DNA from 4 places in the Paenibacillus sp. sgz302164 genome. Region 1 is predicted to be linked to each of the others. Evidence: riboswitches for the same ligand, from Rfam matches in the RefSeq annotation. Region 1 holds a riboswitch; each other region holds the start of a gene.
The links. A riboswitch is a leader RNA that binds a small molecule or an ion and turns the genes downstream of it on or off. The one in region 1 is predicted to bind cyclic di-GMP.
Positions count from the first base shown of each region.

Region 1 (7,971 bases):
GGTACCGAGATTATACGCTTCGATCCCGCTCCTGGACAGCAGTTGTTCCAATGCTTTTAAATGCCCTTTGGCCAGATCGCTGACGTGAATATAATCCCTGACTCCGGTTCCGTCTACGGTCGGATAATCGTTCCCGTATACCCGCAGCTTTTCCAGTTTGCCGATAGCCACTTGGCTCACATACGGCATCAGATTGTTCGGCACGCCGTTCGGATCTTCCCCGATTCGTCCGCTGGGGTGCGCTCCGACCGGATTAAAATACCGCAGCAGCGATATGCTCCAGCTGTGATCCGAGATGTACAAGTCCTGCAAAATCCGCTCGATCATAAGCTTTGTTTGACCGTATGGATTCGTCGCGTCGAGCGGAAAATGTTCATGAATCGGCACCTGCTCAGGCACCCCGTAGACAGTTGCCGAAGAGCTGAACACCAATTTGCGGACATCGTATTTTTGCATGACATTGCACAGAATTAATGTGCCGGTAATATTGTTGTGGTAGTAAGATAAAGGAAAAGAGACCGATTCCCCCACTGCCTTTAACCCTGCAAAATGGATCACCGCTTCGATCGAATGCTCGCGAAACACCTGTTCCAGCCCCGCAAAGTCGAGCAAATCCAATTGATAAAATGCAAAATCCTTCCCCGTCAGCTCACGGACCCGCTCAAGCGCCTCCGGCTTGCTGTTCATCAGATTGTCGACAACGACGATCTCATAACCCTTGTCAAGCAGTTCGACACAGGTATGGCTGCCAATATAACCTGCTCCGCCAGTTACTAGAATGGACATGATTTCCGTTCCTCCAATTTACGATTTCATTGCGCCGGCGCATCTGCATGCAGCCTTTTTCCAACTTAATGGATTTATGCCATTTTAGCAAATACCAAAAAAACGCCCCACCCTTCTCAAGGAAAAGGATCAGTGCGCTCCGGTAACAAATGCATGATTACACAACGACTTTGCCGGACAGGTCATTATTGGCAGCCCCGGCGTTGATGTTCGTATATTTGGTTAACCCTCTGTCCAACTGTGCGAATGACCCTAAATAAGCTTGCACTTCACCAATTGTTAACCCCAAGCTGCGAGCCTCGCGAATCATTTCTACCCAGTCTGAATCCAAGGGATTGCGTTCCATACCCAATTGCACAAATACTTTAGACATACTATTACCTCCAATGTGAAGTTTGTTTGCAAAAAACCATCTATTAACGGTTTAATAGATTGGGTCGGTTGCACCACTAACTCCACATGCTCCAGGTGCCCACATACGGCGCATGTATCAAAGTATTCCCATAATTAATTATCCAATTGCGGAATAGATCTCAAGGCCTAAGACTGAAACATTTCTCATCAACCTAAGCCTATTATACAACGACCTTCTCCTAAATTCCACCAAAAAATTTGAAAAAAAACTGCTAGGTCATTATTTTTTAGGAAAATGATACTAATGTATCCGCAATAGATAAGTAATTAGTAGGATGCTCACTTGTTGTTTTCCTGGTTTTTCTTCCATTTGCTGAATTCCAAAAATTCGCGAAACTGCTCCTTCGTTACTCCCGAATCCATCGCCTCTTTGACCAAATCCTGCCACTGGCTGTCCAGTTCTTCTTGCACTTTCGGCTGTTCTCCGTGCAGGATCAAGTCGAGCGGCACGTCAAGCGCAACCGCAATTTTTTCCAAAAATTGAATGGACGGATTTTTCTGAATATCTCTTTCCATATTGCTTAAATAAGATTTGGCGACTTCAGCCTTGGCAGCAAGCTCAGATAAGCTGAGTTTTTTTTCCAGCCGTAATCTTTGAATCCTTTTACCAATCACACTTATCATCTTCCTTTTTGCTTTATTCACCATGTTTACGCATATTATAGCAAAGTACCCCTGCCCAGACTATCGCTATATTTTCCAACCGCATACAATTTTCAGAAAAGAAAAAATGCATCTGCACAAAAATGGAGAAATAAAAGCGGTTAAACTTCTATTTGCCATTTAAGGAGATGCATTTCGAAGGCCTACCCCCGGTGTCCGGCGGGTTGCACAAAACAAACTTCGCCCGCCGGACTCTCAGCGCCGCCGTTCACTCGCCGGGGTTCGTCAAACGCCATTTGTTAAACTCAAGGAATTCTTTAAACTGGTGCTTGTTAATACCGGATGACATAGCTTCTTTAATAAGCTGATACCATTCCTGATCCAGTTCTGCGACATTCGTTTCCGGAGCTTCTTGATCAAGAAACCTGTCTACAGGCACCTTCAGAACGGAGGCGATTTTCTCGAGAAATTGTATCGACGGGTTCTTTTGAACATCACGTTCCAAATTGCTTATATATGATTTGGCCACGCCGGCCCGCTCTGCCAGCTCGGACAGAGACAATCCCTTTTCCTTGCGAAGCTGCTGTACTCGAGTTCCTATCATCAAGATCTTCCTTTTTTTAACGATGTAATATATTCCATGCTATCTGACAGCCGCTTTGTGCCGTAATGTGCTTTTCATGCAATCGATAACTCTCGTCTGCTCCTCTTCCATCATCCCGGATCCTGATGGCAAGCATAAGCCGGTGTTAAACAATTTCTCGGAAACACTTTCGTTCTCCGCATGCCGGTAATATTCCGCTCCCCCAAAAAGAGGCTGCAGATGAAGCGGTTTCCAAACCGGACGGGCTTCGATGTTTTCTGCTGTCATTGCTTCGAGTATGGATTTGACGCTTACGCCATGTTGTTCCTCATCCAGGGTGATCACGGTAAGCCATCGGTTCGACCTTGTGTTCTCCAATTCAGGCATAAATTGTATGCCCGGGATGCCGGATAGGCCCTGCCGGTACTTTTCGAAAATGGCTCTTCGAGCACTCACCCGCTCATCCAGTACGCCCAATTGCGCGCGCCCAATCCCTGCCAATACGTTGCTCATGCGATAATTAAAGCCAAGCTCCGAATGCTGGTAATGCGCGGCCGCATCCCTGGCTTGAGTGGCCAAGAAACGCGCTTTTTGCAAATCATCCAGATCATTGGAAACAAGCATGCCTCCGCCGGACGTCGTAATAATTTTGTTCCCGTTAAAGGAATAGATGCCGTACTTGCCGAAAGATCCGCTCGCTTGCCCTTTATACGTTGATCCTAGCGACTCCGCTGCGTCTTCGATCACGGGAATATCGTATCGATTGCATAATGCAAGGATCTCGTCCATTTTCGCGCTTTGTCCGTATAAATTCACCACGATAATGGCCTTGGGCAGCTCTCCCTCACGGTCCGCATCCGCTAACGCGCGTTCCAATGCATCAGGCGACATGTTCCAGGTCTCAGGCTCCGAATCGATAAAGACGGGCACGGCCCCCTGGTAAACAATCGGGTTGGCGCTGGCTACGAATGTCAAGCTCGAGCAAAACACTTTGTCGCCCTGCTCCACGCCCAGCAACCGCAAAGCAAGATGAATGGCCGCTGTTCCAGAGCTTACGGCAGCTGCGCCGTTCATTCCGACATAGGCGGCAAGCTCGCTCTCAAAAGCATCGACATGCGGTCCTAGCGGAGCAATCCAGTTCGTTTCGAAGGCTTGGGCTATGTATGTTTGTTCCTGGCCGCTCATATGCGGAGCCGATAAATAGATTCTTTTTTTCTCCGATGTCACTTGCAACGCACCTTTCCTTCCAGAATGTTGAATTAAGATATATGAAATATAGTAATTTCCGGTCTGCAAAACATGCGGATCGGTAAAAAGCTGGTGCCGATCCCGCGGTTCACGTATAAAGGCATCCGCCTGTCTCCAATGGCGTACAATCCGTCTACATATTTTTGTCCAAGTTCCGGGGTAAAAAATGGCTTGGAGAACGGCTTGCGAATTTGGCCGCCATGCGAGTGTCCCGAGAATTGGGCGTTCACACCGAAACCGGAACAAATATCCGCAAGATCAGGCTCATGTGCCAGCAGCAAAACGCAATCTTGTTCCGACTTCCCTTGCAGCGTCTTCTCGATATCGAAGTGGCCGAACATATATTCATCCACACCTGCGATACATAAGCGCTGCCCATTTTCTTCGATATAGCCGTGCGCATTGATCAACACGCGAAAATTCGAGTTTTGCAGCATCTGAACGGCTTGATCCCTCGCTGCATAATCGTGGTTCCCGAGGACAGCCCACTTTCCGCCGCGCGGCGCGCGCAGTTCCTGGAGCAAGGGCAGCACCGACGGCGACGGCGTTTCCAGCCACCCACGATCCAATAAATCACCTGTAAAAAACAGAATGTCAGGCTGTAAATCGTTGATCATCCGCACGACCCGGCGGAACGATTCGCCATCGTAATGAAAGCCGAAATGCGTATCGCTGAATTGAACGATTTTCCAACCCTTGAAGGCTTCGGGCAGCTTGCCGATCTTGAGATCCACCTTGCGTATCTGATACCAGAATCGCTCCCCGATGGCATCCGCGGTTCCCACTACGCCTGATCCGAGCAAAATCAATCCCGCTTTTTTCAAAAAACTTCGCCGGGATATCTTCTTTGGCTCAGTCATGTGCGGGCTCCGGCATCTTGCTGATCACCTTCGCGGGAGTTCCCACGGCGGTGCTGTGCGGCGGTACCGGACGAATGACAGTAGCGCCTGCCCCAATCACGGACCATTCCCCGACCGTCATTCCCGGAATGACGGTTGCTCCCGCGCCTATCATAGCCCCTTCCGCTACCTTCACATCGCCGGTCAATGTTGCGCCGGGTGCAATATGAGCATAATCCCCGATGCGGTTGTCATGCTCGATGACAGCAGCCGTATTGATGATGGCATGGCGTCCGATTACAGCATCGGCCTGAATAACCGCATTCGCCATAACTACCGTTCCTTGGCCGATTTGAGCGCTCGGGCTGATCACCGCTGTCTTATGGACAAGGGTCAGGTAATATGCATCCGCTACATTCAGTCGCGAAACAACCGCTTGTCTAATTCTATTATTTCCGATAGCGATAATGAACTTCAGTTCTTCCAGTTTGCCCATCACCTGCTGCGCTGCAGAGACAGGACCTTTGAACACGCCGTCTTGCAGCGATAAATCATCATATTTATCATCAAGGAAGGCTCTTATGGTATAGCCCTCTCTCGCAAGTATCATATCGCGAATAACTTTGCCGTGCCCTCCCGCACCGACCACTGCGATGTCCAGCTCAACCACACCCTTCGCTAAGAGAGCTTCGTCCCCCTGAATTTCTCCATGGTGACATGATTATCTTGACTGACTCCTTCGGATTTAAACACTTTATAGAAAGTTAACATCATGATTTTCAAATCCAGGGCAAAGCTTCGATTCTCTACGTACCATACATCCAGCTTGAATTTGTCTTCCCATGAAATCGCATTCCTGCCGTTAACCTGAGCCCAGCCCGTGATCCCCGGCCTGACCAAATGCCGTTTGGCCTGTTCCTCGGTATAGAGCGGCAAATAGTCCATCAACAACGGCCTTGGGCCGACCAGGCTCAAATCGCCTTTGATCACGTTGACCAGCTGCGGCAATTCATCCAGACTAAATTTTCGCAAAATTTTGCCGAAATGGGTTAGCCTCACTGCATCGGGCAGCAAGTTCCCTTCGCTGTCTCGCGCATCCGTCATAGAACGAAATTTATATAAGTAAAACGGCTTGCCGTGTAAACCGGGACGCTCCTGCTTAAATAGAACCGGCGTACCTAATTTGTTTCTGACCAGGACAAACAATACGGCGATCAATGGAGACAGCAGCAAAAGCATCGTGAAGGAAACCAATAAATCGAACAGCCTTTTCATCTTATCAACTCCTTTGCTTCTGAGCGGCACATCATATTACAAGTACAAGTATTTGCTGCCATAATAAATATTCAGGCTGATGACGCTCTCGTAATAGTAGTAAAGGAAATAAAAAACCATGATCAGATAATAAATAAATTTCTGATGTCTCGTGACGAACACCTTCACGACCCAAGGGATCAGAATAAGACTGTACAAGCCGAAATAGATGCTGAATCTCGCAAATATCCACTGCTGCGTCGCGATAAGCATAACGACAACATTCAGCAAGCACATATTGACGATGATATCGCTTTGCGGAAAAATGCTCCTCAGCTTATCTCTTCCGATAAAAGCAAGGACCAGCGGCGCAGCCGTCACAACAACCCGCAAAAAATTGGCGCCATGCGTTTCGAGATTTTGGTATTCGCTGTATTTCGTATCCTGGATCACCGTGAACAGAGCTTGTGAAAATTGGCCGAAGCCAAGCACGAATATGACCGCTATCGCCAGGAATATGTAAGTTTGGTACGTCCACGCTTTTCGCCTGACAATAAAATAAATGGGCACGAGAATAAGCGCGGATTGATGAATAGTCGCCGCCAAAAGAACGACGGCCATATACTTTTTCCAATTTCCGTCCAATATATATTTGGTTGCCGCAAAGAGCAGGGCAGCTGCAAGAAACTGCCTGATGCCGTTCATGGAAACCAGGAACATTCCGCTTGTAATGTATAGAAAGACACTCAGTTCAAACAATCTCGCATATTTATATAGAACAATCAGAATACATACATTTGTTAATAAGGCTACTACGAAGATCAGGAGCTGCGGATCAAGCGATATTTGCTGCAGCAGCATCTGAAATAAATTAAACCCGAAATCCGCGCTAAACAAGGCGCTGTACAAATTGAAGTGATTGGTGCGGTAAGAGTACATATAGAAAACCGTGTCGCCGATATTGTTTCTGAGACCGGAAACGAGAACTATAATGGCGATAACGATGAAAACAAGCATCCTGTTCGGCCTAATATAGACCGGACCTGTCGGGATCGGTTTAGCGACGAATCTGGCCAATAATGAAATCATATACACACTGCATAAAGTAATCCAAAATATCGTCATTCCGCGATCCCTCTCATGATGCAAGCAAAACGTTGCCGCATTTTTATGCAAGCGTCCTATTCTTGTTTTGAATATATACATAGAGCATTACGCCCAGCGGCGTCGCCAATAACGTCGTCCACTTGCAAGGCGATTCCAACAAATATTTGCGGTTGCGGATCATCAGATTGCTGGATACATAATGTACCGCCTCTCTGAATCTCTCCTTATAGGAAGTGGCGTATTGCATGGCGACTTTTCTGAAAAATGAAAAGCCCCGGGGATTTCTCACATATTGTTTGAGCATATTCAAACTGGAGCCGTCGGCCAAATATTCTACATGACATAGAATTTCATTCATGACCAGCAACGGGCACTCTTGATCGATGAGAACATATTTGTAGCTCAGCGGACAGTATTTCTCGCCCGGAAAAATCGGATACGGCGGGCATTTCCGGGTGAGCTCGGTCCGGTACACCAGCTTCTTATCTCCTCGAACCTTGTGCTTCGCATACAAATCGGTAAGCGTCGAAGCCTTCAGCCGTTCGGGCATCGGGGTTCCGATGATCGCTCCGTCCGGCGTCGCATCCAATCCGACAATTCCGGCGTATTGCTCGCTTCCGTGTTCTTTCCAAAAGGAAATAATACTCTCCACTGCATTATCTGACATATAATCATCTGAATCAATACAAACATTAAGCTCTGTTTCGATTAGTTCGTAAGCGGCATTATGTGCGCCATGCATCCCCAAATTATTTTGATAATGATAGCGGATGTTAACGATGCCCTCGGAAATCCAGGAACGGACGAGCTCCTTGGTGTTATCCTGAGAGCCATCATCGATGATGAGCCATATAAAATCTTTGCTCGTCTGTCTCGCTAAACTGGCGTAACAAAGATGGAGTGTATAGGCTCGGTTATACGTAGGTGTGAACACGGTTAAAGTGGGAACCACGATAATTAAACCTCCGGAACGTTACATGCTCTTATATTGCAAATAATAGTCTGCCAGCCATTTTGACATCGTTTGGGTGTCATAACCGTTCGCGCTTAATTGCTCCGAGGTATCCGCATGTTCATAGGAGGAGTCGAGAATCCGCTGCGCCCAGGTATCCGTCGATTCTTGCAGGCTTACAAAGC
Region 1 is NZ_JBVYOL010000010.1:114,763-122,733, forward strand. Features, by position in the region: gene galE (UDP-glucose 4-epimerase GalE) at 1-786, opposite strand, end outside; gene AC0LWT_RS18035 (anti-repressor SinI family protein) at 944-1,159, opposite strand; cyclic di-GMP riboswitch class II at 1,213-1,296, opposite strand; gene AC0LWT_RS18040 (helix-turn-helix domain-containing protein) at 1,480-1,815, opposite strand; gene AC0LWT_RS18045 (helix-turn-helix domain-containing protein) at 2,072-2,407, opposite strand; gene AC0LWT_RS18050 (DegT/DnrJ/EryC1/StrS family aminotransferase) at 2,447-3,571, opposite strand; gene AC0LWT_RS18055 (metallophosphoesterase) at 3,646-4,494, opposite strand; gene AC0LWT_RS18060 (acetyltransferase) at 4,487-5,134, opposite strand; gene AC0LWT_RS18065 (sugar transferase) at 5,152-5,748, opposite strand; gene AC0LWT_RS18070 (EpsG family protein) at 5,785-6,852, opposite strand; gene AC0LWT_RS18075 (glycosyltransferase family 2 protein) at 6,896-7,786, opposite strand; gene AC0LWT_RS18080 (glycosyltransferase family 1 protein) at 7,808-7,971, opposite strand, start outside.

Region 2 (7,971 bases), on a different contig from region 1:
AACTGCAGCTTCCCGACGGCAAAAAGGACAAAGTGACGAACAGTTCTTATATTACAGGGCTTCCGAATCTGGAAGGGCCGGACGAGGTTCCTTATGACGAGAAAGGAGCAACCAAGCTTTCCTATGATCCGGACGGTCTGGATCTGGAAGGAATTGCTTACAATCCGGCAGACGACACGTTCTGGTTGTCGGAAGAGTACCGTCCGTCCATCTTGCAGGTTAAGCGGGACGGCACAATTTTGGGCCGCTACGTGCCGAAAGGGATGAAGGAGAAGCTGGTTGCTGCCGGTGCGCAGACAGCGATCTATGATATTTTGCCCGAAGTATACGGCAAGAGAATCTCGAATCGCGGTTTCGAAGGCGTTACGATTTCGCCTGACGGCAAATCGCTCTATACGTCGATTCAAAGTCCGATGGCGAACCCGGACAAAAAGACCGGCGAGGCTTCCCGCAACCTGCGCATTTTGAAGCTGGATCTGGCTTCCAAGCAGGTAACCGGAGAGTACGTCTATGTGGCCGAGCAGGCCGGGATGTTCACGAACGTGAAGCAAAAAGATGTGGTGATCAGCGATCTTTCCGCTTTGTCCGAAAATGTTCTGCTTGTCGACGAGCGCGACAAAAACTCCGGAGCGGAAGTGCAGTTGAAGCGCATCTATAAATCGGATTTCTCCAAAGCGACGAATTTGCTCGGTACGGATGAGAGCAAAAATCTGGAGAGCTTGAGCGTACAGCAATTGAAGGATAAGGGCATTCAGCCGGTCGGCAAAGAGCTTGTCGTCGACATCGCCAAGCTCGGCTATCCGTACGAAAAAATCGAAGGCTTAACGGTCGTTGATGCCAATACGATCGCCATCGTCAACGATAACGACTTTGGCATCAGCTACGATGATAAGGGCAGCCTGACGATGACAGGTGTGCCGACACAGCTGCAGCTTATTAAAGTATCGGACAACTTGCTGGCAAAATAATAACGTAAAGCAGGCAGCCGGGCATCGCCGGGCTGCCTGTTTTTTTCATGAAGCCGGCTGCCGATGGAATCAACCCCGCCCGGCAACGTCTGCCAGCGCCTCGTCGATCGTCGGATAAGTGAAGACGAATCCGTGTTCAAGCAGCGCCCGCGGCAGCACCTTCTGCCCTTTCAGCAAAAGCTCCGACAGTTCGCCGAATAGCAGCTTTAAAGCGAAAGCGGGCAGAGGAACAAAGTTCGGCCGGTGCATCGACCGCGCCAGTACGCGTCCGAATTGTTCGTTCGTCACCGGATTCGGAGCCGTAGCATTGACAGGGCCGCTGATCTCCTCGTGCCGGATGCAGAAGTCGATCAGCCTGATCATATCTTCGATATGAATCCAGGATATCCACTGCCTGCCGCTTCCGATTTTGCCGCCCACGCCGAACTTGTAGGGGAGCGCCATTGGCGGCAAAGCGCCTTCTTTGCGGTCCAGGACGAGCCCTACCCGGATTTTCACGAGCCGCATTCCTTGAATTTGATCCGCCGCCCCTTCCCATTGCTCCACGACGTTCGAGAGATAATCGACAAGACGATGCGGGCTCCGCTCGTCGTAAGTATCGCTTTCGGATGTGCCGTAGATGGCTACGCTGGAAGCGTTGACGACGACCTTGGGCTTCACGCTCATGCTTGCGACCCAGTCGGCGACTTGCGCCGCCGCCTTCAGCCGCGACTCGACAATCGTGTGCTTGGCCGCGGCGGTCCAGCGCTGGTTGATCGAAGCGCCGGCGAGGTTGACGATGGCGTCGAAGCCGCCCAAATCGCCCGGCCGGCTCCGCAGCTGCTCCCAGGTAACTGTTTGAACCTGCTGCCCGGAAGCAGGGGAATCCGCATGAGAACCCGCAGAACGGGATATGTTGAGCACTTCGTGGCCTTGCTGCTGCCAATGACGAATCAAGCGGCCTCCGATAAAACCGGTTCCGCCGGTAACGGCTATTTTCATACGATTCCTCCCTCAAGTTTGCTGCGGAAGAGCCTATGCAGCAGGCTGTTTCTTATATTATAGGCAACCTATGAATCGTTTTCCAATTGATATTGTCGGCGTTGTTATCCAGCTAACAATTATGTGTTATATTGGTAACAGGGAGGGATGCCAGTGTTTCGATTTTTATTTGGAAAATCCGGAAAAAAAGCGCCGTCGTACAAACGCAGCCGGCCCGCCAAAAAGCGCTTCGACGCTTCGGAGCTGCCTCAGCAATTAGGACTATTAAGCGGCGTTCCCTTGCAGAACGCGGTAAGAAGGCTGGAGAGCTCGCTTACGTTCGATTTTACGGAACGGATCAAATATCGGGTACAATCCGAATATCCGCAAATGAGCGATGATGAATTTGCCTGCAAATGGTTTGAGTTGAAACGATTTTTTTTGATGAATTTAATTTTGCAGCGAACGCCGATGTTCAGCAGTGAAATTGATGACATATGGCACGAAATGCTGATGTTTACAAGAGAGTACCAACGGTTCGGCGAGCAGTTCGCCGGCGGGGTCATCCATCATTCCCCCGAGCGGGAGCCGAGGGAAATGCCGGGAGAACGAGCCTGGTTCGACTGGGTGTACGCGCATTTGTTCGAATTTGCTCCGAGCAGTGCGGCATGCTGGAACGGCTTTTTCCGGTATCCGCTGGACCGGGAACGGACGGACCTGCTGCGTTCCCGCAGCGAGGAAGAGATCGCTGCGCTTTGGTTCGATACCGGCAAAGCGGACCAGGACCCGGAAATCGCGGACGCGATCCGCTTCCTGGTCAAGCAGGCTGTCGCCGAGGCGGAACGCTCCGCCGACAGCCGTTCCTTCGAAGATACGGGCTGGTCCCGATCTTCGGCGGTTTCAGGCAGCATGCTGCATGTCGCGGCGGCGATGGTTTTTTTCTCCATAGCCGATGCGGCGAATTACAGCAGCGGCATGAACGCCGTGCTGCCCGCGGAAGAGGAGTCCGCCCGCCGGCAAAGCAACTGCTCGGCCTCCGGCTGCGGCGGTTCGACAAGCTGCTCCAGTGATAGCGGCAGCGGCTCAAGCGGCTGCAGCTCCAGCAGCTGCAGTTCATCCGGCTGTTCGTCGGGCTCCAGCTGCGGTTCAGGTTGCGGTTCGAGTTGAAGCCGGCATCGGCCGGGACTGTCCGGTGACGACAAAGCCTCTTGCGAAGCTGGAGAGACTGCCGTAAAACTAGCCTGATTAGGCAGTGCATCCGACAGCCGACGCGGAGAAAATGTGCAAAAGTCAGGCTAATGAGAAAAACGTACATTGGAGAGGCGCATCCCTATTAGCGCGTAGAAAACGTGAACGCGTGGAAACCTGCAATAGTCGGATTGTCGATAAAGTGATGGGTTAGGGGGAACCGAGGGGAGCATTTGGTCGACGGACCGCCGACATGCAGCGCAACACCTCGCGCTGGGAGCTGCGCGAGGTGCGACAGCCGCTCTTCCCCAACCCACGCCTCTTCTGCAAGGGGGAGCGCTACTGAATTGGGGGGGAGGCGGCTTGCCAGGGAGAAAACCTGCGAAAGTGCAGGTTTTTTCTATGCAACGGGTTCATTTTGGCGAAAAGCCTGCGATTGTGCAGGAATTTTCGACGAAAATGAATCTGAGCCCATGTTCACGGCGAAAAGCCTGCACATTTGCAGGAATATTTCGCGGTCAGCGTATCAACCGGGCAAAAGATGTACTTTTGCAGGTTTTCTTCGCGCACCCGGGCGAGATTATGCGACGGACTCCGGTGTGCGGGTTTCTGGGCAGCCGCAGATACGCTTGCAGCGAAACATCCCTGCAAAAGCCCCTCCATGACGCTGGGCGGCGGAACCTATGAAGATGAAAATAGTGCAACGCTAGTTAGTCGGGAGTTACTTTGGTGCATCTGCATATGCGGGACCGTCCGGTTTTCGGCGGCGTAAGTACACTTTTCCTATGAAAATGGGGAAGGTTTTTTTCATATAAAAGAGATGCACGATTGCTAATTTTGTGTATAATAGGATTTTAGGGTTTGTTGACCTGTGGTTAATAATTGTGAGAACAGGAGTCATCTTCCATGAATCGGCTGCGAAGTTTCTTTGCATCTTATCATCCTATTGTACATACTTTGATTCTTGGAACCGTCATGGCCCGGGCGGCGTCTTCGATGAGCCTGCCGTTTTTGGCGATATATTTGGCCAAGCATACTTCCATGAGCGAGGTGGCGATCGGCGTCGTCATCGGCATGGGTTCACTGGCGGGGACGGCGGGGGGGTTCATCGGAGGCGCGCTTTCCGACAGATTCGGGCGCAGAGTGATTATGCTTGCGGCGCTTTTGGGCTGGGCCGTCGTCTTTACGGGCTTTGCCTTCGTCAAGCTGCCGCTGCTGTTCATGCTGCTGAACATGGTCAACGGCTTATGCCGCTCCTTTTATGAGCCCGTATCGCAGGCTTTAATGGCCGACCTCACGGAACCGGACAAAAGGTTCAAAGTTTTTTCCATGCGCTACATGGCGATTAACGTCGGCGTAGCCGTGGGTCCTTTGCTGGGGGCGTATTTCGCGACGCTGGACGGTTCGCTGCCTTTTCTTCTTACGGGCATCGTTTATTTTATTTACCTGGTGACTTTGTGCGTGCTGCTGTCGGTTTTCGGCATCAAGCAAATTGAAGGGGAGAAGAAAGCCCCGGTGACTTTCGCCTCGGCCTGGACCGTTATCCGCAGCGACATTTCTTTCAGATACTACACGATCGGCGGGATTATCGGAGCAATCGGCTATTCGCAGGTGATGGTGACGCTGTCCCAGTATATGCAAAAAAGCTTCGCCGACGGCGTGCAAATGTTCGCGCTGCTCATGAGCGTGAACGCGATAGCGGTGATCGCGATGCAGATTCCGCTGACCCGCTGGGCGGAAAAATACAGCCCGCTTATGGCGGTAACGGTTGGCAACGTCATGTTCGCGCTCGGAGATGTCGGCTTTGCCTTGTCGCATACGACTTTTCTTCTGGTCGTCTCCATGGTCGTTTTTACGATGGGGGAAATTTTGAACTATCCCGCCGCCAGCCTGCTAATCGATAAGCTGGCTCCCGAGCATATGAAAGGAACGTATTTCGGCGCGCAGACGTTTACGAATTTGGGCCATTTTATAGGGCCGTGGGTGGGCGGATTGCTGCTGGTTTATTACGGAGGGCACGTATTGTTCCTCGTTATGGCTGTCGTGACAATAGGCGGAAATTTGTTTTATACGCGCGGATCTCAGCGCTTTCACCGGGTCGGGAATGTGTCTAAAAAAGAACAACTTTGAAAAATGGTTCTAATTACCTAATATAATATTGTAAAATAGGTATAACAGAGTATTCGAATTCGCCAAAACATACCTTATCCTTGATAGTAGTAAAAAGCGATGATTTGACAGCTTTCGATATGGCTCGATAATGGCAAACCTGGCGAAAGCCAGCGACGCAAAGCTACAGGGGCTTCCTTGTTCGTCAGGGGACACGATGCCAGCCAGCAGCCGAAAGTCAGGGCGACGATAACAGTTCCCCCCTCCTTTTCAGACGTAGGTGGGGTTTTGCTTATGAAACAATAAAACAAAGGGAGGATCCAGCAGCATGCAGCCTGAATGGATGCAAAATGAAGAAGAAGTAATTACTTCGCTGTGTGGTAACCATGTTGCCCGTCTGGTACCATCCTCGGATGGACCGAAGTTGATGATTAACCGTGAAGAATACGCGCTGAAAGAAACTTGCTGGGATATAGAAATGTTTCACGGCCGGAGCAGCAGCATTTTGATCTTTTACTGGAAGGGCGAAGTAAAGCTTTCCGTAAAATTTCCGCCGTTATCTCAAGTGGAAGCGTTCCTTTCCAGACTATTCCAATGTCTAACATTCAAAATGAGGACGGTTCAGCCTGTTTAGGCTTACCGTTCTTTTCTTTTGCCTGCGGGGCATTCTAAAGATTTGTTGGATTTGTCAAAAATCGTTGTCACTTGTTGACAGTGACGCTATAATAGATGGAAAATAAAGTAGTTCTGCAGGACTAATTGGAGGATACATAACATGAGGTTGATCACTCGTTCGGATTTTGACGGGCTTGTTTGCGCGATGCTGTTCAAAAAATTGAACATGGTAGACGAAATGAAATTCGTACATCCCAAAGATGTGCAGGACGGCCTGATCGAAGTGACGTCTAACGATATTTTGGCGAACGTTCCTTATGTGCCGGGTTGCGGCCTTTGGTTCGATCATCATTCCAGCGAGTTGGAGCGGATGGGGAAGAGGGTCGAGTTCGAGGGAGAGACGCGGATCGCGCCGAGCGCGGCCAGAGTCGTATACGACTACTACGGGGGCAAAGCCGTTTTCGGCAATATCGACGATATTATGAAAGGCGTGGACAAAGCGGATTCCGCCCAGTTCAGCCAAGAGGATATTTTGAAGCCGCAGGGCTGGGATCTTCTTTCGTTCATTATGGATGCCCGCACCGGGCTCGGACGCTACCGCGATTACCGGATCAGCAACTACCAGTTGATGGAGGACCTCGTGGAGCACTGCGCAACGATGTCTGTCCATGAAATCATGGAACTGCCTGATGTCAAAGAGCGGGTTAACCGTTATTTTGAGCTTGATGCTTTATACCGCGAAATGCTCGGCAAGTACACGCGTACGGAGGGCAATGTCATCGTAACGGATCTCAGAGACGTGGAAACGATTTATCCAGGCAACCGCTTCATGGTCTATGCGCTCTATCCGGAGCAAAATATTTCAATCTGGGTCGTCGACGGGCGCAACAAACAAAACTGCGTAATCGCCTGCGGGCACAGCATCGTCAACCGCACTTCGCAAACGAATATAGGCACGCTCATGCTCAAAAACGGCGGTGGCGGGCATCATGTGGCGGGGACGTGCCAAGTTCCTTACGAAAACGCGAACGAGGTGCTGGAGCAAATTATCGCCACGATGAGAAATGACGGTTAAGAATTAACTTGCAGCCGCAGGAAGGGGAAATCCCGGAGAGCGGCTTTTTTCAGTGATGTTATTGCGCAGGTGAATGCGCTGACGTTATGATAATAGGAGATAGGTGTAGATAAATAGAGAAAACGGAGGGATAGGACGTGAATTTGCAGCGAATTCATCATGTAGCGGTCATTTGCTCGAATTATGAAACATCGAAACGTTTTTATGTCGAGCTGCTTGGGCTCAAGATCATTCACGAATCTTATCGTGAGGAGAGAAAGTCTTACAAGCTCGATTTGCAGATCGGTGATGACGGGCAGATCGAACTGTTTTCTTTTCCCGATCCGCCGGAACGCGTCAACCGCCCGGAAGCGCGCGGACTCAGACATCTTGCATTCGCCGTAGCCGACATGGCCCAGAGCGTCGAAGAGCTTGAAAGCAAAGGCATTTCAGTAGAACCGGTCCGCATCGATCCGATTACGGGAAACAAATTCACGTTCTTTGCAGATCCGGATGGCCTGCCGTTGGAGCTCGTCGAATATGCCGAATAATCCGAATCGGGAAACGGAGCACAAATCCAAGCTGAGCTTTGCCAAAGGCTGCTTGTGGAGCGTGCTGCTGTCGGCGCTGGTGTGGGGTTTGCTGATTTGGTGGTGGCTAAAATAAAAAATCCCCGTCGATTTGCGCCAAAAGCTGCCGCATGCAGCTTCCTGGACAGGTCGTCGCGGGATTTTTTTGCAGACTCGCGGGAGCGGGGCGGAACGTGAGGCATCCCCGTGGACAAGAGGATGAAAATCGATGCATCGGAGCTAAAAAGGAAGACTCGGCTGTCAGAGTTCGAGCATCATTGGCAATGTGCGGAGAAAACCTGCAAAAGTGCATCTTTTTGCTGCTAAATATGCTGCCCACGTGTAATTCCTGCAAATCTGCAGTTTTTTCCGCCACCGTTGCGGGTTGAGCCCTCTCAGAGCGGATAATTCCTGCACATTTGCAGGTTTTTCTCCAAAACTGGCGGTTTTCGCCGAAAAAACCTGCACATTTGCAGTTTTTACAGCAGCAACTCCAGTTAACGAACGG
Region 2 is NZ_JBVYOL010000001.1:394,996-402,966, reverse strand. Features, by position in the region: gene AC0LWT_RS01750 (esterase-like activity of phytase family protein) at 1-968, shown strand, start outside; gene AC0LWT_RS01745 (TIGR01777 family oxidoreductase) at 1,038-1,949, opposite strand; gene AC0LWT_RS01740 (glycine-rich domain-containing protein) at 2,103-3,095, shown strand; gene AC0LWT_RS01735 (MDR family MFS transporter) at 4,023-5,246, shown strand; cyclic di-GMP riboswitch class I at 5,369-5,461, shown strand; gene AC0LWT_RS01730 (hypothetical protein) at 5,554-5,859, shown strand; gene AC0LWT_RS01725 (DHH family phosphoesterase) at 6,001-6,915, shown strand; gene gloA2 (SMU1112c/YaeR family gloxylase I-like metalloprotein) at 7,053-7,445, shown strand; gene AC0LWT_RS01715 (hypothetical protein) at 7,435-7,560, shown strand.
Region 2: another riboswitch for cyclic di-GMP. It lies ahead of AC0LWT_RS01730 (hypothetical protein); the one in region 1 lies ahead of AC0LWT_RS18035 (anti-repressor SinI family protein).

Region 3 (7,971 bases), on a different contig from region 1:
GCGTCAAATCCTCGGTGTCCTTCGGATGGCGGACGATCGCATAGATCGTTTGAAACAGATAGCGGCGGTAAGTCGTCACAAGCTCGCGAAAAGCGGACTCATCGCCGTCCAATGTACGCTTAACTAATGTGTCATCCTGAATATTCTCCTCCTCCTCTCCGCTTACATAGACGAAGATGGCGCTCCGGAACCCTGCACTCCCAAATAAAAAAAGAGCGAATCCGAATGACTCGCTCTTTCAAGAGTTAGCGGTGCTTTTGCCGCCGGATATAGAGGGGCGGTCCTGTTGACCCGCTCGAATGAATAGCTGCGACAGGCAGGCGCTTATAATGCCGAGCACACCCAGAAAGAGGAACCCCTGGCCCAAGTGGAACCAATCGCCGATGATCCCCATCAGCACGGGGCCTACGAACATGCCCAGCCCGTAGATCGCCTGGAAAAAGCCCATCGCTGTCGCCCGCTTGTCGGACGGCATATGCTTAATGCTAAGCGCCATCAACACGGTAAAAGAAAGCCCTCTGCCGAAGCCGGCCAAAGCTTGCGTCACGATGAGCACCCACAGCTGCTGGGAGAACGGGATGGTGAGCGTAAACAGCCCCATCAGCACAAAGCCCCAGACTACGACCCGTTTCTCCCCGAATTTGGCCGCCCAGCGCCGCCCTCCGAACAATGAGGCAATGGCTACAGGCAGTGTCGAAAAGAAAGTGAGCAGCGCCATTTCGAATTTCCCCGCTCCCAGGCTGGTCGCATAGACGGGAGTAAAGCCGAACACAGTCGCAAACGTCAGCACTTGGGATAAAATGGCCAGCAGCGAAACAAAGAGCAGCGTGCGGTCCGCCGCGACGCCGGCAATGCCGCGCATCGTAATCTTCGGCGCATCTTCCTCGATGCGTTCTACGAGAAAGAAAGAGCCGAGCAATCCGACGGCGCCGAGCACGGTTCCCATCATAAAGGCCGATTCCCAGCCGAGCGAATCCGTCGCCCAGCCGGCCATCAGAATGCCCAGCATTTGGCCTAGCGAGTTGTAAAAGCTGATCGTCCCGATCGCTTTGGTGGATTCTTCATGTTTATAGTAGCTGGTAAACAGGACCGTAAAATCAACCCACGTCGCCGCAGCGGCGCCGGCCAGAGCGCGGAGCACAATCATCCAGGTGAAATCGCGGGTGATCCAAAGACCGAGCCCGCTTAACGCGGTAAAAAGCAGCCCGAACGTAATGAACAGTTTCCGCTTGTGAAACCGGTCCGACATGACGCCTACCGGGATGCGCAGCAGCATTTGGGAAATGCCGTACATCCCGACGATCCAGCCTGCAAGCTGATGCGAGCCGCCTAAATATTCAACATACGGCGCAATAATCGGCACGCTCGTATACATGGACATCCAGAACAGGAGCGTGACTGCGCAGAATAAAGGAATGCGATAAGAAGTTCGGGTACTCGGGACAGACATAAAAGGATGCATCTCCTTTCTTGGTTGCAAAAGCGCTGCTTCACAAAACAAACAAAGGGAAAACCAACCCGAGGTCGTCATCCCTTTGTTAAATGGAAGCGGTTAAACTTGAACGTGCGGCGATGCTCACATGCCTATTATCATAACGCAGCCCGGTCGATAAAAGCAATGCTTATACGACGAAAAGCTTGCGTATGCAAAAGGCCCAGTCGTTCGTGAAGCGGGGGTGGTAGCGCGCAAAACCTGCAAAAGTGCAGGCTTTTTTTGCGAATATGGCTCGTTTTCGGGAAAAGCCTGCGAAAGTGCAGGAATTTCCGGTGAAAATGGGTCTGAGCTGATGTATTCGATGAAAAACCTGCACTTTTGCAGGAATGTTTCAAAGCCAGCGTATCTACGAGCAAAAGGATGTACTTTTGCAGGTTTTTTTCGTGTTCCTAGTCAGATGCAGCAGAATTGTTTGCGGCTTATCAATACCACGCCTATTCGTTCCTTTGCTCAAGTAACAAACACGCTAACTTAACAGCTAGATTCGCTCAAATAAAACAGAAAACCTACCACGGCTAAACGGTAAGAAGTTCTTTGCGTTATTTATTCCGGTCGGCCGCTGTCTTTTTTACGCCAATTTTTCGGATGGTTCGGTTGGGCAGGATTCGGTTGGTTCTTATCAAGTATCCACGTTTTACCGATTTGAACCGCTTTAACGCGCCCTTCTGCGCAATAGTTTTTGATGGTACCCGGCGATAATCCCCATATTTCCGCGGCCTCCTGGACACCCATAATATGATCAAGGGGGTTCATGACGGTTACCTCTGTTTCCGTACGATTATTAACGTATATAGCGATATAGCGAGCGTGATAATTGAAATTACGAAAGTGACGTAAGCCATTGAGTACACGGCTCCTTTCGCGTATAATGATTGTTAGGGGGAGAGGTTTTAAACCTCTCCGGTGATTTACTTACGAGACTTCGAGCGCTTCCGACGCTTGGAGTCTTTTTCTTTTCGGTGATTTTCCAGCACTATGTAGAGATTGACGAGAGCAACCAATAGCTGGATTATCGCCGTCAGAAGGGTAAGCATTTACATCACCTCCTAACGGTTTCATTATATCATATGCGATAACGCATGTAAAGGGGGTTGCAAGTCAGAGGCGCATTGGATTATTCCGATTCAGTCTGCACGTAAACGGCTACCACTGCCCCTATTATGGTTTCTTGGTCTTTTGATCGTTGTCTGCTATGTACTCGAACAGCTCAGCAGGAGTGCAGTCTAATGTTTTACATAATAGATTAAGAACCTCAACACTAACTGCTTTAACGTGTTTGTCTTCCTCACGTAATTTTTCATTGTTAACCCACTGGCTCAAAGTATTCGGTCGAATGCCAGTCTGTTTGCTTATTTGGTACATGGTCATCCCACGTTTATCTAACATCTCCGAAAGCTTAAAACGAATCAACGAAAACCACGCTCCTATTAATTTCCATTCTACCACAATAACAACGCTTGACGTTATTAACAAATTGGGTTAATATCAATTTAAGATAATAACTCAAAATGATATTATAAATTTCATTTCACATACGGAACCTCAGTTTACACGCGAGCGTCCTGACCGGAAAGGAGGTGATGGCTATTCGCAAGATAACGGTACGAATGAAACATCGGGATGACGTTGCTAATGAAATGTTAGTTTTTGATTGGAATGCGTATCTACTAATAGAGAATGTAGCGTTGATTCTCGAACCGGAAGACGAAATCGTTACGATATCACGCGTAAAGTTGCGCGAAGATGGGACATACGTGCGTACGTCCTCAGGCGGCTTTGAGATTCCGATCGATTTGAAAACGTATGTCCGCATTCAGTCTGCGCCAACGGAACTGCATGCACTAATCGCGGCTTTTGCCGTATGAAGGTGGCTGTTTTCTGACTGAGGAGTATGCGCGCCAGCGCGTTGTTAACCTGTGCTTCGAAATAAGCCAGCTCATAAGTCCATAAATAAAAAAACTTCCTACGTTTATTACCGTAAGAAGTTCGCATAAATTGCGTTTGATTCTACCCGATTAAAGCAGGGTTATACGCGCCACGGCGGGATTCGAACCCGCGACGCACAGTTTAGGAAACTGTCGCTCTATCCTGCTGAGCTACGGGCGCATAGCAAAGACTATTTTAACACGGAGTTTTTCGTCATGCAACCGTGCTCTTGCCTTGCCAGCTTGCCGGTCTAGGAATCTAGGTTCGGATCGAACAGACTTCTAAACCTTGTTCCGAAGCTTGCGGAAGAACTGGGTCAGCAGCGCTGCGCATTCTTCCTGCAGCACGCCGCTGATTACGTCGACGCGGTGATTGAAACGTTCTTCCTGCAGCAGGTTCATCAGCGTGCCGGCGCACCCTGCTTTGGGATCTGCGGTACCATAGATCACTTGCGGAATGCGCGATTGAACGATGGCTCCCGCGCACATCGGACACGGCTCCAGCGTGACGTAGAGCTTGCAGTCCAGCAGACGCCACGCCTGCAAATGCTCGCTGGCCTGGCGGATCGCGATCATCTCGGCATGAGCGGTCGGATCCAGGGACGTTTCGCGCAGGTTGTAGCCGCGGCCTATAATTTCACCGTCACGCACGACAATAGCGCCGATTGGAACTTCACGGATCGTTTCGGCTTTCAAAGCTTCATGGATCGCTTCCCGCATCCAATATATATGTTCATCCACAGGGGACACCTCGCTTAAAAAATGTTATCCACATGTGAATAGAAGTCGAACAAGCATTCGTTGTTAACATTCTGTGGACAAGTGTGTGGATAAGTTGAAAATTTGTGGATATATGAGTTTCATTGTAGGGACTCGCCGCTCTGAAATCAAGCTGCCTGCGAAAACGGTTGAATCCGACGGCTAAACTAGGTATACTAGAATTAAAATTTTAGGTCTTTTAACCTACTGATAGGTATAATCGCATACATAACGAGATCAGATTTGATAAGGGCAAACTTGCCGAAAGACAAGGACGCAAAGCCGAGGGTCTAAAGTTCTACAAGAACCATGACAGCCTGGTTACCGGAAATCAAGCTTGTTTGATTTAGGTAAATAGGTTGCCCCGACAGGAAGGGACAGTCTATTTTTTTATTTATAGCCTAATCTGTTTGTAGAGAACAGGAGGATATGCCATGAAGCTGTCGGATAGGGAGAGAAAGATGGATTTGGTCAAAATCTACGGAAGCAAGGAAGGCAACGACGCGGAAATTTTGATTGACAGCAAAGCGGTGCTGGATAAAAGCGATTTTGTAGCGACGGGAATAGTAACGTACGTGCTTGGCGACATTATTGAAATCGAGCTACCTCAATATGATGTTTTCCGACTTGGGGACAAGGTCAAGATTACGGTTTATTCCAAATCGGGGCTATTCGTTTTTGAGACGTCGGTCGTGGCCAAAGACGAGGGTTCGATCATCGTGATTAATCCGCCCGATAACCGGAAGAAGTTTACGGAGAAGAGGGAGCACCCGCGAATCGATGTCGTTCAGGGCGGTTTGCTGCACAGTTTGCATGACAAGAATAAGAGAAACAAGCAAAGTTTCGAGCATCCGATCAGCCTTAGCGTCAAAAATATCAGCTTGAGCGGCGTAGGATTTGTGATTGAAAACAATATGAACGCGGATAAAAATATGAGTCTGGAAAATAACGCGCAGCTCGAAATCGAACTTCTGCTCGGTTTTTCCATATCTTGCGTAACCGAAATCGTCCGAAGAGAGGCTTTGGGTGCAGGCTTTTTTTATTACGGAGTCCGATACGTTGAAATTCCGGAAAATAAAACGAATGCGCTGCGGGCCTTTATTTTGAAAAATCAGGTCGAGGCCTACTTCGTACAAAAACAAGACATCAAATTGAAAAAAGTCATGGATATCCGGTCTGCGGTGCATCAATAACCGCGGGCTTTTTTTATTCAAACACGGCGCTGGCGATTCGTCGCAGCAAGTTAGTGTCAATCTATTTGCGCAAGCTATGCATAAGATTAGGGACAATTCGCAAGGTTATAATTGATACCATCGTTCAATGGAACAGCAGAAGCAGACATCAAAAATGAGGTGATGAGCGATGCGCTTTTCGAACTTGTTCGGCAGGAGAAAGTATCATTCAGCCCCGCAGAGGTCCAATCGTCAGCAAAATAACGACTCCATCGGTACGTCCCTATCGCAAAATATCGCCGATTTACATAACCTGTTTACGCAAACTCCCGATCTGATCGTACGGCAATTTACAATCAAGCGCACGGGAGAGCAAGCCGCGCTTGTTTATTTGAGCGGGCTCGTGGATAAAAACTCGATCAACAACAACGTGCTCCGCCCGCTTCAATTCGAGGATGGGAGCGACGATGCGGACGGCGATTTTATTTTGACAATCGGTCAGGTTATTACGCTGCAGGCGTGGGCGCAAATCGAGGTCGCAGTTCTGCATGGCCGCAGCATACTTTTTGTCGACGGACGGGCGGAGTCGTATTCTCTCGATACGCAGGGCTGGCCGCAGCGGGCGATTGCAGATCCGCAGCTTGAGGCGTCCCTGAAAGGAGCGCATCAAGGCTTTGTTGAAACGAGCACTCAGAACGTTGCGCTTATCCGGCGCTACATTCCCAACCGCGAATTGAAAATAAAGGAATTAAGAGTAGGGCAACGCGGGCATACTATCGTATCCGTTCTATACCTGGAGGATGTCGCGCATCCCGAGGTGCTGCAGGAGCTGGAAGACCGGATTCAGATGCTGAATATCGACACGATCATCAATACCGGCGAGTTGGCGGAGCTGATCGAGGATAATCCGTATTCTCCGTTTCCGCAATTTATTTTGACGGAACGGCCGGATGCTGCGGCATCGCAAGTTTTGCAGGGAAGATTCGTCGTTGTCGTAGACCGTTCTCCGAGCGTGCTCGTCGGTCCGGCCTCGTTCACATCGTTTTTTCAGAGCGTCGACGATTACAGCACACGATGGTCGATCGCTACTTTTATCCGGCTGCTGAGACTTTTTGCGTTCTTTGTCGCCGTCTTTTTGCCGGCGTTCTACATAGCTGTAATTTCTTACCACTTTGAGATCATTCCCATCAAATTGCTGCTCACGATCGGGGAATTCAGAGGGCGCGTACCGTTCCCTCCTTTTGTGGAAGCGGTCATTATGGAGCTCACGCTTGAAATGATGCGGGAAGCGGGAATTCGGCTGCCCGCTCCGGTCGGGCAAACGGTCGGCATTGTCGGAGGCATCGTCATCGGCCAGGCAATCGTACAGGCGGGGCTCATCAACAATATTATGGTTATTGTCGTCTCTTTTACCGCCATCGCTTCTTTCATCCTGCCCAACTACGATATGGTCGCCGCCATTCGGCTGATTCGCTTCGCGATGATGGTGGCCGCTTCGATGTTCGGCTTTGTCGGAATAATTATCGGAATGATGACGATGATAGGGCATCTCATTTCCCTGGAATCGCTCGGAACTCCTTACAGCACTCCGCTCGCGCCAATCCGGCTGGTCGATTGGAAGGACGCGTTCGTTCGCCTGCCGTTATGGAAAATGGACAGGCGTCCTGTCAGCGCGAGACCGGTTCAACCGATGCGGCAAGGCCCCAGCCGTCCCAAGGGTGACGATAAATGAACAAAAATGCGGGTCATACGATTACCTCCCTGCAGTATATTTTTATCAATTCGGGTTTGCAAGTGAGCGTTTTTTTTGTAGCGCTGCCCAGAATAATGGCCGAACAGGCGGGTACGGACGGCTGGATCTCGCTCATTCTCGGTTGGGTTTTAACGATAGCGGCAAGTCTGATCATGATCCGGATCATGCAAAAAAATCCCGATGATACCTTGCTGGATTTGCTGACCAGATACTGGGGCAAATGGGCGGGCAGAGCGGGAGCCATCCTGTTTGCTATCTATCTCTTTTTCTACGGATACACAGGGCTCATATACACGATATTGATGACGAAGGCCTGGCTGCTGCAGCAAACTTCGCCCTTTCTCCTTATGCTGCTGCTGGTTATCCCTACGTATGTGATTGTTCGTGGGGGACTTCGGGTTGTGGGAAGATATGCGGAAATTGTATTTCTCCTTTCACTATGGATACCGGTTATTTATTTGTTTCCGCTAAAAGAAGCTCACTGGCTTCATTTGCTTCCCGTGCTGAAGGAAGGGTGGATGCCTATTATGAAGGGCGTGCCGGAAGCGCTCTATTTTTACATAGGATTTTCAACGACGTTTATGTTGTATCCGTTTTTGCAAAATAAGCAAAAGGCTTCCGCGAGCATTGTCGTCTCAAATACGATGACAATGTTCATACATTTGTTCGTCACAATCATTTGTTTTGTTTATTTCAGCCCGGACGAAATTTCCGGATACAACGAGCCTGGGGTCAATGTATTGAAAATAATTGAATTCAAGTTTGTAGAACGGATCGAAGTGCTGTTTATAGCGTTTTATTTGTTAGTGTTTTCCTTGGCATGGATTCCGACCATTTACTTGGGCGTAGTGTGCACGAGCTGGCTGC
Region 3 is NZ_JBVYOL010000042.1:10,852-18,822, forward strand. Features, by position in the region: gene AC0LWT_RS36530 (RNA polymerase sigma factor) at 1-112, opposite strand, end outside; gene AC0LWT_RS36535 (MFS transporter) at 239-1,450, opposite strand; gene AC0LWT_RS36540 (helix-turn-helix domain-containing protein) at 2,039-2,248, opposite strand; gene AC0LWT_RS36545 (helix-turn-helix domain-containing protein) at 2,654-2,905, opposite strand; gene AC0LWT_RS36550 (hypothetical protein) at 3,076-3,360, shown strand; tRNA gene AC0LWT_RS36555 (tRNA-Arg) at 3,527-3,601, opposite strand; gene tadA (tRNA adenosine(34) deaminase TadA) at 3,703-4,161, opposite strand; cyclic di-GMP riboswitch class I at 4,421-4,508, shown strand; gene AC0LWT_RS36565 (PilZ domain-containing protein) at 4,614-5,372, shown strand; gene AC0LWT_RS36570 (spore germination protein) at 5,542-7,083, shown strand; gene AC0LWT_RS36575 (GerAB/ArcD/ProY family transporter) at 7,080-7,971, shown strand, end outside.
Region 3: another riboswitch for cyclic di-GMP. It lies ahead of AC0LWT_RS36565 (PilZ domain-containing protein); the one in region 1 lies ahead of AC0LWT_RS18035 (anti-repressor SinI family protein).

Region 4 (7,971 bases), on a different contig from region 1:
CCGTCCCCCCGGAAGAATCGCTCTTAAAGCTCTGCACCAATTCGCTGCTATCTTTGCCTAGATTTTTCGCACCCTGAAAAGCCATGGAGCTGGCATGGCCGATGACAACCGCACCGGCAATATTTAAGGCCACGCCCGGTACGACGCCAACTAAAGTGCCGTCCAGAGCGGTTCCGATGACCTCACCCACTCCGCCTATCGTTGCTTCCCCAGCAGCTCCTACCATAGAAGCGATATCTCCGACGATCTTCCCCGCCAAATAGGCTTTCGGATGCTCGGTGATGGCTTCGTTCTCTATTATTCCCATTGTCGCATTGCTTAAAGCCGCATTGCCTGCACCCTGAAGAAATGAGCCCGCCACTGTAGATTGGAAAAACTCCTCAATTTCTCCTTCTACATAATCCATCAGCTTGGCTTTCGTATTCACCATTGTCGCGTAGGCTTCAAGTGCTGTCAATCCCAGTTCCTTCAAATTCGCTTGACTTATATCTGCATAAACATGATCAAATAATGCCAACATCACCTTCGCGGTATTGTTAATCGGAGATAGAAAGTCCAGCCCTTTGCTGACGGTATTCTTGACAAAAGAAAGAACACCGCCTACAGTGATTGCCTTGCCTTTTCCATCCGCCTCATCGAATTGGTTCGCTTTTTTTGTAGCGAAGTCCTGGATTTGCTGCAATTCGTAGCGCAGGTCCTGCAGCATCCGGTCAATCGATTGGTAGCCGCTGTCCACATCGGACCGCTGGCGGCTGGACATTGCGAGTCCGTTCATCGCGCTGCGAAGCTGGCTTTGGATGTGCTCCAGCGTCCCGATCGTCGTATGAAGCTCGCTCGCCGTGGCCCGTAGCGTCGACGTGTCTACACGTATTTGCACCTAGGTTCCCCTTTCGTTAGTGGACCGCAGCTCTTTTAATGCGTTACCCTTGCGCCAAAATCGTCATAACTGGATAAATCCCCGTGATAGAACGCCACGTCGCCGTCCATTAGCGTGAACGTGTTACCGTATTTATCCATCATCGTATTGCTGAATCCTTCCATCTGCCATTGGTTGTCCAGCGGCACGTTCTCCCCGGGCAGCCGGTAATAGCGCAAAAAGGGATTCGCATAATCGGCGTTCTTGATGCTCTCCAGGTTGAAATTCACGATGATGTACCCATCCTTCAAAAAGATCGGCGAATGATCGTCCAGCCCGCCATGCGTTCTCCCGTACTCCGCGATGTTCGTGCCCACTGCTACCACATAAGGCGCCGCCGGCAAGCTGTACTCGCCATACCAGTGCTGGATCGAAGCCAACGCCCGCTGCGGATCTACCGAACCGGGCACGCCGGTTTTCGGTCCGATCATCGTCCGCGTCAGCCATGGCGATGTGAACCATGCGTACGCATTGCCGACCCAGGACTTGCGCTTAGCCCGTACAAAAAGTCGCTGACCCCATAGTTGCCCGCCACATACGCAGCCGTATCAGTGAGCTCTTCGCCCGGTACATTACGCATCGTGTCGTTCAGCAGCACATGCCGCTGCTGCTTGTCGTCCGCGGAGCCAATTTTTACAAAATACCTCACCGGTTTCTCTGAGTAGGCGTGGTAGTATAAATCCACCGGAATGCGCCCCGTTCCATCCTTGTTCACAAAATAAAAGGTCGGCGTGATCCGAATTCCATCCCGGCGCCCGAACATGTTCCCCTTCGTCTTCAAATCGAATTTAAAATGATACCCGGTCTTGATCGACACGGTATGGTCATAGCCCGGAAACGGGTGGCTTCCCGGGTGAATCGGCAGCACGTACGGATAGCTGTTGCCCCGCGGGCTTCCGTCGATATCGTTCGTGCCGGTCCAGTACGAAACGCCTGTCGGCGAGATGCCGTCGCTCGTGCGGAACACGTACTGCCAATCATAGTCGCCGATATCCGTGATATGAAAATCGTACAGCCTCCCGATCACCTCCACCGGGATCGTGTTCGTGGCCACATGGTTCGGCCAATCGAAATTGGCGCTCGTTTGTGTCGTAAAGCCCGTAGGCGCATTGATGGCAATCGACCGGAAATGAACCGTATAGAAGCCTTCGTCGATCCACGTCGGCATGATGAACGTCATGTCCGGCTGATTCACCGGAATGTCGACCCAGGTGCCGGCCGTGATGTACGCCGACTTGTCCGCATTCCAGACGTCGAACTCGAAGCGGACTTGCTTGTTGGCGGTGTACTTGGCGTAATCGCCGTAACCGCCCGTGACCCCGTACCCGCCAAAACCGGGGTACGCGTCATGCTGGCCGGTCGTCGGCACGAACACCGTAAACGGCCGATCCAAAATGACCGCCGCCCGCCCTGCGGTGGGCACGACTTTTTCGTTGTGCGCCTGATCGTCGGTCACAGACGGTACATGACCACCGGTGTATGCACCGTCACCGGGTTGATGCCGTCGATCGGATACGTTTTATCCGATCCGCCTTTGATATTCCCCGGGATCAGCGGGTAATAGATCGTGCCGGTCGTCGGCTGGTCCGCCCGGTTGACGAGCGAATTGCTGACGACGTAGCCATTGCCGTACAGCACATCGCGGCCGATTTGCATCGGCTGCGGGATCGTTCCCGGCGTCTGTCCCTGATCGGGGTGCCGGGCATTTTCCATAATCGTAACGCCGTTAAATACGACCAGGTCGTTGTTCACCTGGTTGCGGCCCACGGCGTTCTCCGCCGCCGATTGAAACTCCGGCGGCGTACCTCCGGGTGGCGGGCCACCGCCTGTCCCCAGATTGACCCCGCTGCAAGTAGCGGGGAGAACATGAGCCTTTACATCATCGTTATTATCCGATTGCAGCGTTGGCGCCGTATAACCATGAGGGTCCAACTGAACCGTATCATCGGGATAGCCGCCGAGCGCATAATTCGTGATCGTGGACTTCTCTAATCCGTAGACTTCTAAATTGTCGATCTGCCAGTAACTATATGGCCGTTTGACGATCATAGTTTGGTTTACGGTTTCCTTCATAGGGGCCGGTGGCACCCCTTCCCCGCCGCCCTCCGTCCAGACGTATGTTTTGGTAACTTCAACCGCATACGATACTTCGCCGGTCATATTCGCGAATTGATTTTGAAATAAATACTCCAGCCCCAATACGTTCGCATAGAGGCTTTCTGAAGTCGGGATGCCTTTTAGCACATCGAATCTCTCCGCATCCCGCATATCCGCGCGCAGCACGCCGCTGGCCGCAGGGTTCATGACGGCGTCCTGATTAATCGTTCCTTTGGCCGGGGGGCCGATTTGCCGGGTGCACCTGGGTGGAGACCCGCAGCTGCTGGATACCGTCACCGATGCGGTACCCGTTTGATTGATGCCTGCCGCTGGATCGACATAGCGCGCTGTGATCGTAGCGCTGCCGGCCGAGCTTGCCGTGACCAATCCGCTTGAGTTCACGGAAGCTGCTGCCGGATTCGAGCTTGACCATGTCGTGTTCGGGCTGCTGGAAACATTTTGAGTCGTCCCGTCCGGTTTTGTTAAAGTCGCCGTCAATTGTTTGGTTGCGTTCATACCGGGACTTAAGCAGCCTGCAGGAACGTTTACCGTTAGACCGGCTGCCGCCGGTCGGTATTCGGCAACAATGGTGGTACCGCCGATATTCATCGTTATATTTCGGTTTGTTAAGTGAGCATCCCCTATCACTTGCGGAAACTTGATGTCGCTCGGATCCATCGTGGGGTAAATATATGATTTTGAAATCGGGACCGTTTGTCCATTGTGATCATAAACAGGAGGAAGGTTGTAAGTCACACTTTCCAAATAACGGTACACATTTTCGGTCTTCACTATATCAATGAGCGTTCTCGTGGTTCCGTCTGCTGAAACCAGATATCTTTCTACGGTTAAAGGTTCATAAGGCGTATACGATGCAGGTATATCATAATAATCATCAAGATCATCCGGGTGGGCCCATGGTTCCGCACGTTTAATTTCTTGAAGTGTATAAAAAGGTCCACGCCTTGTGCTCCCGTCGGACGCATTGAACGATTCCATGATTGCGCTGAAATAGATGGGTTGCCCCGGCTGCAGGACAGAGTCAAAGCTGTCAAAAAAATCCCGATCGACCGTAGCTCCGTCAAATTTAAAGGTAGTTCTTACCGGTTCGCCAGGGATTGGCGTATTCGGAAATTGAGTTATATTCGCCGCATTGTTATAAACTACAGTACCGGTTAGATCCATCGGCTTGCAATTGCCACTTGAACATGCCGGAGCACTATGAATCATCCACCCGACAATTCGGTACCGAATACCGGTTGTGGCAGCAGTTGAAGTAATGTCAATTGTTACATCATGTGAACTTTCCTCCAAATAAATTGACACTGGGTAGGCATACGTCCACAAAGATGGCAAAAGCACTAGTAACAGTGCCGTAAGAAATACAATTGATGTATTTTTTTGTAGTTCTTTTCATAGGTTATTTGCCTTCTACTCTGCATGATAGGTTTTATAAGCAAAGAATGCAGCATCAGATGTTATTTTCTTTTCTGCAAGTTGCGAAGCAAAATTTTCTGACGCAATGGCCACATCTGTATAACCAATATACCACACGTCTTTTTCAATATTTTTCGGCCCCCATATATCGACAAACAAATTTTTGTTTTCATCAAAACTGGTTACTCTAAACCGAAACATACTTCGTACCCAATGCTTATTATCGCCGAAAAAAACGATAGAAGGTTCTGGTGTCACAGTGCCTTCAATTCGAATGTGATTTTGCTTCACCCACTCGACATACTTTTGGGCATCACCACTGACGTGCTTCGGAATATTAACGGTTTGTACGAAAGCATCCACCCAGTTTTGGTCTATTGTCTCGTAATCCACATTCAGTATCTGATTGCCAAACTGTGATACGAGTTTAACCCATCGATCGACTGTATCCCTAGAGTAATATCTGGAATCATGGATGATTTCCTTTGCAGTAAAACGGGTCAAATCCGTCTGAAACGGATGTTTATGTTCGTACATTTCATTGGGAATATCCTGTAGGATGTAAGGGAAATCACCGCTATTCGACGGCAGATTTGTTGTGCGAATCGCGCGTCCCCAAGGATCTTTGGGGGCATTCGTGGATTGCTCCGCACTGGCAACGGCTTTTTCATCGACGGCCAGCGAATGACCTCCCTTAACAGTCAAAATGCGTTCAATTGTCGTTACCGCCTGAGCCCGTGTCGTCGGTTGGTCTTCCCCGAGCGTACCCCTATCATCTAGATCGGTAATCAGACCGGCTTTGGTCGCTAGATACATCCACTTCGTGTCATCAATGTTCTTGTCGGCGGTTGCGGCCCTAACAGCCGTTCTGGCCATTTCTTGACGCGTCATCGGCGTGTTCCAATCCCCGCTCGTAAAATCGCTCCGCTTATAAATCCCCGCGTTGGTCGCCGCGTTAACGTAAGGCAAGTACCAGTCATTACCTTCGGTTACCCCTGAGATTGGAATATGAAGCGCGGTATCGACCAGTTTGATAAACTCGGCGCGCGTCACTTTTGCATTCGGTTTGAAGGAGTGGTCCTGGTATCCGTCGACATATCCTTTTTGTACCGCGCCGGCGATGGTCGTCTCCGCCCAATGCCCTTTTGTGTCGCTGAAGCTGCCTGTAGAAGCCGTACCGGTGGCATTTGTTGTTTTCGTGCCTGGCGTAGCGGCGGTTGAATCAGCTTTGACATCCGGAATTGAACTTCCCAGTAGTGCAACAACTGCCAGTGATGTAATCAAATGGGCTCTCATTTTTATGCCTCCATAGTAAAAAAATTACTTTTCCCAAAATAAAAAACCAACTGCCTTTGGCGGCCCGGCTGCCGTTTCCCCGAGGGAAGTCTAGCGACTTGTACCCCGTAGAAGTAGGCCCGTGGCTTTGCGTCCCTGTCTTTCGAACAGGTTTGCCTTTTCAATTCCACTTGGTTCTTAGGTATTTAAAACTATAAAAATAGTACATTAGATTTAATATGAGTTCCATATTAACCCATAAACTAACATATTTCCACAAAAAAAATTATACCTTGCGCTCAACGCGTTTGTTTTACACCCCCCGCTAATTAGCTTTACAGCTTTTAGGTGATCGCTACCTTCAAAAAAAGATTCATCGACACGCCCAAAATAAAAAGCCACCCCCATCGTCGTAAGATGGTACGCAGCTTTTCGGTCTGGCGTGCTAGAACCGGCGGCACATCTGCCTAGCAACACAAAGAAAACCTGCAAAAGTGCAGGTTTTTGCTCGTTGATAGGCTGGCAATGAAACAATTCCTGCAAATGTGCAGGCTTTTCATCGAACACGTGGACCTCAGGCTCGTTTAAGCGAAAATTCCTGTATAATCGCAGGCTTTTCGCCAAAACGAGCCACTTTCATGGAAAAATCCTGCACTTTTGCAGGTTTTCGGGCTGCCTGTGCCTATGCCGATGCTGTGCCTACGCCTATGCCGTGCCAATGCCAACACCCAGCCGCTTCATGAATGACCGCGCCCCAAATCAGCTCCCCCCTGGCTGCCCCAGCAAACGCCACCCAAACCGCGCAGCTTCCAGCGCGCGGCGTTGCACCGCATGACGGCAGCCGGCCGACCATTCCACAATCTCCCGGAATCACTTGTTTCCGGGAAAAGGCACCATAACGGCCTTCAGCCATGTCACGGCCATCAGCATGTCCCCGAGCGGGTTCATATGTACGCCGTCGGTAGTCGAATCTTTGCCTGTTTCACTCGCGATAAAATCGATAAACGCTTGATGCGTGGGCACCAGGATCGCGTCGAACTGTCCGGCGAGCCGGTTGACGATGTCCACGTAAGGGCGCAGCAGCACGTTTCCCGTCGCATCCGGGTACTCCTTGATCACCGTAGGCTGCATGAGGATCGGGCGGCAGCCGGGTATTTGCTTCGTTTGTTCCAGCAAGTGACGGTATACCGCTTCGAATTTGTCGGGGTACACCTGCTCCTCATCCGGTGAGTCCAATTGCCGCCACACGTCGTTGATGCCGATCGAAACCGATACCCACTGCGGCCGGTGATCGAGCACATCGAGCGTCCAGCGTTTTTCCAGGTCGGTCACGCGGTTGCCGGAAACGCCTTCATTTATGATTTTCAGCGAAAGATTCGGGTACGCCGCCGTCAAGTAATCGTGAATCAGGCGAACATAGCCCGACCCGAGCTTCAGGGGATCTTTTTTTCTTCCTTTGTCAGTGATGCTGTCGCCGATAAACACGATCTTGTCCTTGGCTTTAAACGGCACGGTAACGCCTCCTCATGTTGCCGCCGGCAAACGGGCGGCTTTTTACCCCCTCATCCTACGCCGGGTTGTCTGCCAAGTCAATGCGGCCGGCGGCCGAAGGTAGCATCGACCTATATATCGGATACAATCCCCCCCACAGCATGAAAGCGGTTAATTGTAAGCTGAAAATGGCAATATCCGCGATAAAAGCCAGCGAAAATAAAGGAGCGTGCCGCATTGCAAATCCAGCCCTATATGACGCCTTACAAATTGGGCGCGCCGGTTCTTGCCGGCTCCGGTAAACCCGGCCATTTCGATGAACGAGCCGTGGATTGTCCCTTCGTTTTTCAGCATAACGATATGTTTTACATGATGTATGTCGGATTCGACGGCATCGGCTACCAGACGGCTTTGGCCGTCAGCAAAAACCTGCTCGACTGGGAGCATCTGAGCGTCATTTTACAGCGCAACGAGCATGGGGCCTGGGATTCCGTCAATATAGCCGGGACGTGGATTTTGAAAGAGAATCGCATCGATGCCCCTCCCGTTCTGAAAAAATGGAACGACAAATACTGGCTCGTCTACCACGCCTATCCCGAAACCGGGTACGAAGAGGGCTCGGCGAAAATCGGAATTGCCTGGACGGAGGACGAGCGGCTGCTGGAGTGGCACAAATGCCCGGATCCGATTTTGACCCCCGAGGAAGGCGCAGATTGGGAAAAAGGCGGGCTCTATAAAGAATGTCTGATTGAGCA
Region 4 is NZ_JBVYOL010000002.1:405,460-413,430, reverse strand. Features, by position in the region: gene AC0LWT_RS05320 (hypothetical protein) at 1-877, opposite strand, end outside; gene AC0LWT_RS05315 (hypothetical protein) at 913-1,347, opposite strand; gene AC0LWT_RS05310 (hypothetical protein) at 1,356-2,372, opposite strand; gene AC0LWT_RS05305 (DUF5704 domain-containing protein) at 2,369-4,198, opposite strand; gene AC0LWT_RS05300 (S-layer homology domain-containing protein) at 4,445-5,746, opposite strand; cyclic di-GMP riboswitch class I at 5,802-5,913, opposite strand; gene AC0LWT_RS05295 (SGNH/GDSL hydrolase family protein) at 6,596-7,237, opposite strand; gene AC0LWT_RS05290 (glycoside hydrolase family protein) at 7,454-7,971, shown strand, end outside.
Region 4: another riboswitch for cyclic di-GMP. It lies ahead of AC0LWT_RS05300 (S-layer homology domain-containing protein); the one in region 1 lies ahead of AC0LWT_RS18035 (anti-repressor SinI family protein).